Regions from separate parts of the Arsenophonus nasoniae genome, predicted to be linked through region 2. Evidence: predicted binding sites of a transcription regulator. Region 2 holds the regulator's gene; the other holds the start of a gene.
What was found. The regulator PhoB, encoded in region 2, activates phosphate uptake and scavenging genes when phosphate is short. The targets are predictions, from matches to a motif close to CTGTCATAAAACTGNCNNAT.

Region 1: nudF (ADP-ribose diphosphatase) is a predicted target of PhoB. The motif match lies at 2,881-2,900, and genes of this name have one in related genera.

The regions. Positions count from the first base shown of each region.
Region 1 covers NZ_CP038613.1:559,398-563,839, reverse strand. The annotation lists gene parE (DNA topoisomerase IV subunit B) at 1-579, opposite strand, end outside; gene yqiA (esterase YqiA) at 676-1,260, opposite strand; gene cpdA (3',5'-cyclic-AMP phosphodiesterase) at 1,260-2,099, opposite strand; gene nudF (ADP-ribose diphosphatase) at 2,205-2,852, opposite strand; gene tolC (outer membrane channel protein TolC) at 3,086-4,442, shown strand, end outside.
Region 2 covers NZ_CP038613.1:3,195,706-3,200,147, reverse strand. The annotation lists gene ArsFIN_RS16285 (porin) at 1-298, shown strand, start outside; gene ArsFIN_RS16280 (nitroreductase family protein) at 564-1,172, opposite strand; gene phoB (phosphate regulon transcriptional regulator PhoB) at 1,449-2,138, shown strand; gene phoR (phosphate regulon sensor histidine kinase PhoR) at 2,164-3,471, shown strand; gene brnQ (branched-chain amino acid transport system II carrier protein) at 3,847-4,442, shown strand, end outside.

The DNA.
Region 1 (4,442 bases), 1.2 Mb from region 2:
AGCTTTAGCTTTTAATACGTGCACTAAACGCGAAATAGAAAAACGTGGGTTGTCAAAAAAGTGGCTATCTGGCCAAAAACGCACTCCAGTACCGGTTGTCCGTTTAGCACAACTCCCAATTACCTCAAGTTCCTGGACTTTTTCACCATTTTCAAACGCAATTCGGTATATTTGGCTATCACGACTGACGGTTACTTCAATACGTTTTGATAAGGCATTCACTACGGAAATCCCAACACCATGTAGTCCGCCAGAAAATTGATAATTTTTATTAGAAAATTTTCCCCCGGCATGTAACTGCCCCAAAATCAGCTCTACCGCCGGTACTTTCTTTTCGGGATGAATATCAACAGGCATACCTCGGCCATCATCAATCACTTCCAGCGACTGATCTTCGTACAGGATGACATCGATACGTTTAGCATAACCGGCAAGCGCCTCATCGACACTATTATCAATGACTTCCTGAGCCAGGTGATTAGGTCGAGAGGTATCAGTGTACATTCCTGGGCGACGACGTACAGGTTCTAAACCACTGAGGACCTCGATTGCCTCTGCATTATAATTAGATTGAGTCATATTATTTTCTGCGGTAATTGACGATTAATTAGGCAAATAAATGCTGAGATACTGATGATAATAACAGTCATTCAGCTCTTTTGGATAATTTTTTACTTATTTTGTCTTTGCCAAAGCTAAAAAACGCATAATTTGTGGAAAATAGTAGTCAAATCCAACAAAAGCATGGTTACCTCCTGACTCTATTGTTTGCTTACACTCCATAAGATAGGTAACAGCTTGACGATAGTCCAATATTTCATCACCTGTTTGTTGTAATAACCAAATTAAATCAGGCGCCGCTAATGCCTTAATTTGTATCTTTTGTAGTTCATTTAAATGATGGGGTTGCAAGATGTAGCGTTCCTTTGTGTAAGGATTGACTTGCTCACCTAAATACTGTTGAAACAAATCAAAGGGACGTACTGCTGGATTGACAATAACAGCGGGTAAATTAAATTTCTGTGATAACCAAATAGCAAAATAACCACCTAACGAAGAACCTAACAACCCAATCGGCTCTCCCGCATGGGCTGTTACGAGATTATTTAAAAATTCAATCGCTTCAGCTGGATAACAAGGAAGCTGAGGTATCAGCATATTCACTTCTGAGTGTTGTCGCTGTAACCAAGTTTTTAAGCTATTTGCTTTCTCTGATAAAGGGGAACTATTGAAGCCATGAATATAAATTAATATTGACATTAATAACCGCCTGAATCCAAATCTGGGCAAAATTTATCACTATCCAATCTGCAAACTTGGGTATTCAACACATCTTCACCGGCATCATTGATAGAAAGATCAAGATAACGCCAACCCGGTGTCATGGTATCTAATGTAAAATTAGTACAATGAGGTTTAAATTGGATACAGGTTGATGGTGTTGCCATCATGCGAACTCCTTGCCAATATTCATCTATTTCCTGATGAATATGGCCACATAAGATCGCTTTAATTTTTTGATATTGCTTTAAATAGTCAGCCAAAATATGAGAATTACGCAAGCGATGTTGATCAAGCCAGGTACAACCCGATGGTAAAGGATGATGATGTAACATCAGTAAATGACTACGCTCCGTGTAGGCATCAAAACAGCTTTTCATCCATAACAGCTGTTGTTTGGATAATTTTCCATGTACAGCCCCCTGAATTTGGCTGTCCAACATAAGGATTTGCCAATTATCATTAATTAGCAGCTGTTTGGAGGGTAAAATTCCTGCTTTCGCTAAAGTAGCTACCATTGCCGGTTGATAATCATGATTGCCCGGTAACCAAACACAAGGAGCAGACAACCGTTTGATCCCTTCTGCAAAATGCTGATAGGCTTGTGCGGATTGATCTTGGGCCAAATCACCGGTAGCGACAACCAGGTCCACATTTTCATTGCGGACTAAAATTGCATCAATCACTGCATGAAAACTAGCAAAAGTATTGACGCCAAGTAGAGTATCATCAGCATTAGCAAAAAGATGAGTATCGGTAATTTGCAAGATCCTCACCAGACTTTTTTGCTTTGTTGTTAATTTGAACAGACTATCCAAGCAATTTCCTTAGTTTCTACCTACTTTATACATTATTTTAACATTAATACTTTATCAATAACTGTCGGCTGATACACACTTCTTTTTTATATTATGATTAAGTAGTTATTTTAAGTTATTCAACCAATTATTTTTCAACCTAAGGTAATTTAATTGTAACCACTGTATTGCAATTACAGTAGCCGCATTATCAATTACCCCTAATTCTACCCATTGATAAGCTTGTTCGCGACTAACAACATGAACACGAATATCTTCATTTTCACTGTTCAATCCATGTACACTTCCCGGTTTGATTGCAGATGCATTAATTTCACCGATATGAACATAAATGCGCTCAGTTGTGCCTCCTGGGCTGGTAAGATAACTTAGTGCATAGTGACAACGCAAAATGGTAATACCCGCTTCTTCTTTGGCTTCACGACGAACTAGCTGTTCTAAGCTTTCATTTTGTTCTACCATGCCAGCAATCGCTTCTAACAACCACGGTGTTTTGCTAGTTTCAATCGCCGGGAGTCGTATTTGTTCAACTAACACGACCTTATCAAGATAAGGATCATAAGGTAAAATAACGCCCGCATTACCCCGTTCCAAAACTTCACGTCGGATTTCCTTGCTCCAACCCCCGTTAAACAACCTATGCCGAAAACGGTATTCTACAAAACGAAAAAAACCATTATAAAGATCGAACTTAGCCGTAATTTCCACATCATTTTGGCTAAACTTGAAGGGTAAATTTTTTTTATCATTCATAGAAACTCTCTGAATTTATATGCATTAACTGACAAAAAAGTGAGACTTATATAACGTTTTTTAAGGAAATTAACTTATAAATAATGTAACATCGACCAGATTTAACATGCTAGATGGCACAAACAGCTACCATGGAATAATGACATATTCTGCTAAAATTAGCGGTATTGATGTTTTTCTGAGATAACTAAAGCAAAAAATTGCATAATAAATTGCATAATCAAGGAATAAGAATGAAAAAATTTATCTCTCTTTTTATCACCATTAGCCTAATGGGACTAAGTGCCACAGGGCAAGCTGAAAATTTATTGCAAGTCTATCAGAAAGCAAAAGAAAGTAATCCAGATTTACGTAAATCACTAGCAGAACGTGACCAAGCATTTGAAAAAATTAATGAAGCCCGCAGTCCTTTACTGCCGCAATTAGGGTTAGGTGCAAATTTCACCTATAACAGCGGTTATCGTGATAACCGTGACACGGAAAACAACCAACTTGGTGCCAATCTTAAACTCACCCAAACCATCTTTGATATGTCAAAATGGCAACAGTTAGACATACAAGAAAAAACCGCCGGTATTGCTGATGTTACTTATCAAACTAATCAACAAAAATTAATTCTTGATACCGCCACAGCTTATTTTGACGTGTTACGTGCGATTGACTTATTAGACTATATTGAAGCTCAGAAAAAAGCCGTTTATCGCCAGTTAGATCAAACAACACAACGCTTTAACGTAGGATTAGTCGCTATTACTGATGTACAAAATGCTCGTGCTAATTATGATAGCGTATTGGCACAAGAAGTATCGAGCCGTAATCAATTAGAAAATGCGCTGGAAAAGTTACGCCAGGTTAGCGGCATCTATTATAGCCAATTAGCCGTGTTAAATATTGATCGCTTCAGCACGCAAACACCTGCTCGAGTGGAAAAACTATTAAAAGATGCTGAAACGCGCAACTTGAGTTTACTTAGCGCACGTTTGTCACAAGATCTGGCGCGAGAAAATATTCGCTATGAACAGTCAGGACATTTACCTACCCTTGGTTTAGAAGCGTCAACAGGCGTTAATAATACCCATTATCACGGTAGTGCTAATCATATCTGGAACCGAAATGATACTAGCTATACTGGCCAAAATAGCGTCGGACTAACGTTAAGTGTGCCGTTATATACCGGTGGCAAAACTAACTCACGCGTTGAGCAAGCTCAGTATGGTTATATTAGTGCCAGCGAACAGCTTGAAAGTACTTATCGCAATGTTATTCAGATAGTACGCTCTTCCTATAATAATGTTATTTCTTCTATTAGTAGCATCAAAGCATACCAACAATTAGTTATTTCAGCCCAAAGTTCATTAGATGCGATGGAAGCAGGCTATCAAGTCGGCACGCGAACTATCGTGGACGTGTTGAACGCAACAACAACCCTTTTTCAGGCAAAACAGAATTTAGCTAATGCACGTTATGACTATCTGATTAATGATCTGAAAATCCAGTATGCCCGCGGCACGTTAAATGAAAGCGATCTGATCCGTTTAAATAATAGCTTAGGAAAAACATTATCAACCTCACCGGATACGATTATTAATC
Region 2 (4,442 bases):
AACATCGGTGACAGGGAAATGGTCGGCTCATCTCTACAGTATTGGTGCAAAATGGCACTGGCCTGAATCTGATACAGGTTTATATGCCGGTTATGGACTAAGAGCGGGCGATAAAAGAACCTTTGATTATACAAAGCAGACTTATACATTAGGTGTAGATAAAGACTTTGCAGTAATGAAAAGTAAGCAATTACTTTTATATATGGAAATGGCATATAACCACCTTCATAGTAAGAATCAAGCTTACGAAAAAGATAATTGGTTTTTGGTTGAAACAGGTTTGCGCTTCTTTTTCTAACCATCCCTATAAATATTCACCCTTATGGATTGTAGCGATTTAGTCTATTACATAAAGGTAAAAATATAATAACAACAGCCATTTTGGCTGTTATTTTTTATGTTCGCTTCAATGGCTAACATCAAGATATTTGGTAAACTTTATCTTATTAATTTATGCCTTGTTGGTATAAGAAAGGCACAAAAACGTATTGCATTTTGCTACGCTAATGCCAGCTTACTCATAGTTTAACTATTGGACAAAATAAATTTTGCCGCAAGTTGAATCAATTTTCACCAAAGACTTTGAAGCGAATGTCATCGTTAATATAGGTTTTTTCATTGGCCTGTTGTTTAATTGCACCAAAGACTAATTGAGCGCGTAATTTCCACGAGCTTGGGATCTTCCAACTAGCATGCACTTTTTCATCAATAAGGGGATTGTAGTGTTGCAGTGATGCGCCCACCTTTTCTTGTGCCAGGCTAGCCCAAACCGCATATTGTGCCATCCCGCTACTTTGTTCAGACCAAACCGGAAAATTATCGGCATAAAGTGGAAATTTTTGCTGTAATTCTTTGATAACATTTTGTTCTTCAAAAAATAAAATCGTACCAGCGCCGGCAGCAAAGCTATCGATTTTTTTCTCTGTCGTAGTAAAAATCTCTTTAGCAACAATTTCTTTTAGTGTTTCTTTGGTAATATTGTGCCACAGTTTTTTATGTTCATCGCCAAATAGAATAACCCCACGCGATGTTTGAGAATTAAATGAAGAAGGCGCTTCTTTGACGGCTTCTTTAACTAATGTGATAAGTTTTTCTTGAGAGATAGGTAATGAGCTATCTATATTATAAATAGTTCTTCTTTCTTTCATCATTTCAATAAATTTGTTTGGCATTATATTCTCCTTATATTAATAAGGTCATGAATTAATTGTATGCAGACAGGTTATTGATAACTATAAACGGACTGATAAAAAATCATAGATAAAAAATTTAATCATATAGTTCAAAAATTCAGTTATTAATTAATTTTGTGAATTACATATCAGTTCTCATCTTAAGTCTAAAAATTTGTAACTTAACAAAATTGGCGACAATATTTCATTAAATGGTCATAAATATGAAATAATAGTACCGACTAATTTGATAATGAAATAATGATAGGATCAATCATGGTAAGACGTATTCTGGTCGTCGAAGATGAAACCGCGATTCGTGAGATGGTTTGCTTTGTATTAGAACAGAATGGATTCCAAACCGTTGAGGCTGATGATTATGATTCAGCAATCGCGCAGCTTATAGAGCCTTATCCTGCACTCATCTTGCTAGATTGGATGATCCCAGGTGGTTCGGGTATCCAGCTCATTGCGCATATGAAACGCGATCAACTAACCCGAAATATTCCGATTATGATGTTAACCGCAAGGGGAGAAGAAGAAGATCGGGTGCGAGGGTTAGAAATTGGGGCAGATGATTATCTTACTAAACCTTTTTCACCGAAAGAGCTGATTGCTAGGGTAAACGCAATTTTACGCCGTGTTTCTGCTATGGCTAGCGACAATGTTATTGAAATGAACGGATTGAAGTTAGATCCGGCGTCTCATAGGGTAATGAGCGATGCAACGTCGATAGAAATGGGACCGACAGAATATAAATTATTGTATTTTTTTATGACTCATCCAGAACGAGTCTATAACCGTGAGCAATTATTAAATTATGTTTGGGGTGTAAATGTTTATATCGAGGATCGTACAGTCGATGTGCATATTCGTCGTTTACGTAAAGCACTTGCGGTAGGTGGCCATGAAAAAATGATCCAGACCGTTCGAGGTACAGGCTACCGTTTCTCTGTCCGTTATTGATTGCTGTTTATAAGGAAAAGTCGACGTGCTTGAACGTTTGTCGTGGAAAAAATTAGTGGTTGTTCTGGTTTTATTCTGTTTACCGGCATGTGGATTATCACTTTTTATTGGTCATCTTTCTTGGCTGCTCGTGATTTCACTATTAGAGGCTTTATGTTGGCATAGTTATCATTTACTGAAATTATCCGATTGGCTTTGGCTTGAACGCCGTTTACTGCCACCCACTGGAAAAGGTGTTTGGGAGCCGATTTTTTATGGTATTTATCAGTTACAACAACGTAATCGTAAACGCCGGCGTGAATTGGTTCAGATTATTAGGCGGTTTCGTAGTGGCGCAGAATCTTTACCTGATGCTGTAATTATTATGACCGCAGAAGGTAATATTGTTTGGTGTAATCGTTTAGCTGAATATTTATTAGGTTTTCGTTGGCCGGAAGATAGCGGACAATCTATTTTCAATTTACTGCGTTATCCTGATTTTAACCGCTATTTTATTGTGGCCGACTATTCCGTGCCATTTACGATAGCGTTAAATAACGGTGCGATGGTTGAATTTCAAATTATGTCTTATGTTGATGAGCAATTATTGATGGTTGCAAGAGACATAACGGAAAAGGAGAAATTAGAAAAATTACGTGGCGAATTTTTTGCTAATGTTAATCATGAATTACATACACCGTTGACCGTTTTGCAAGGTTACCTGGAAATTATGGATGAGCAAACCGATAGTCATTCGACTAACAAAAAAGCCTTACACTCAATGCGTGAACAAGTGGCACGCATGGATAATCTGATTAAACAATTACTCCAGCTTTCCCGCATTGAAATAGCACCGCATATTAATTTGAATGAACAGGTCAATATTCCGGCAATGCTAAACATAATAAAACAGGATGTAATGAATTTAAGCCTGGCAAAGCATGAAATTATTTTTGATGTGGATAAAAAATTGCAAGTTTATGGTAACGAAGAGCAGCTGAGAAGTGCTATTTCAAATCTTATTTATAATGCGATTAACCATACACCAGTTGGAACATCCATTCACATTTGTTGGCAACATATTAAGCAGGGAGCACTTTTTTCTATTCGCGATAATGGACCGGGCATTGCTTTAGCGCATTTGCCGCGTTTAACGGAACGTTTTTATCGCGCAGAAAAATCGCGTTCACGCCGAATGGGGGGCGGTAGCGGATTAGGATTGGCTATTGTTAAACATGCATTAATACACCACCATTCCCAATTAAATATTGCAAGTCAATTGGGTAAGGGATCGGTGTTTAGTTTTATTTTACCGTCTAGTTTAGTTGTAACAACAAAAAATGGACAAAATTAAATTTCATATGCTGAATTTGGGTTAAAAAAATTTAGTCAAATAATGCATTGCATGATTAGATGTCAGTATTGATTGAATTTTGTACAAATCATATAACGTATATTGAGTAAACACTAAAACCAATCACTAAATAAAAAATTTATTTCAGATTTTTATTCTGCTTTTTCGTTTTACTATTGCCTTTTATCATTATAAAAGTTTTACTTGTAGTCTGTTATTGGCGTATTTTTCTGTTTTTATCAAATTTATCAGATTAATTAAATAGATATTTTACTGATTAAAAATTAGCAGCGATTACCGTCAATAAATAAAAAGTGGTTTAGGTTTTAGTTCTACTTAAGCTGGATGATAAATAACAACAAATTAACAACAATTATGGCATATCGTTTAACATCGAGAGATATTTTAGCGTTAGGGTTTATGACCTTTGCGTTATTTGTAGGAGCAGGAAATATTATTTTTCCTCCTATGGTTGGATTGCAAGCTGGTGAGCAAGTATGGATAGCGGCAGCCGGATTCCTGCTAACAGGTGTTGGTTTGCCTGTTATTGCTGTTATCGCGCTAGCAAAAGTAGGTGGCGGCATCGAACAACTCAGTGCGCCGATTGGTAAATCTGCTGGGTTATTGTTAGCTATTGTCGCCTATTTATCGGTCGGGCCATTATTTGCGACACCTCGTACCGCAACAGTTTCTTATGAAGTCGGAATTGCCCCATTAGTTGGAGGAGTTTCATCGCTTTCATTGTTTATTTATAGCCTAATTTATTTTGCTATTGTGATAACTATTTCACTTTATCCAGGACGATTGCTCGATAGCGTAGGACATATCTTAGCGCCAATAAAAATGATTGCACTTGCTATTTTGGGCATTGCTGCGTTACTTTGGCCAGCAGGTGAACCTATTATGTCAACGCCATCCTACAAAGAAATGGCTTTTTCTAATGGTTTTATTAATGGTTATCTAACTATGGA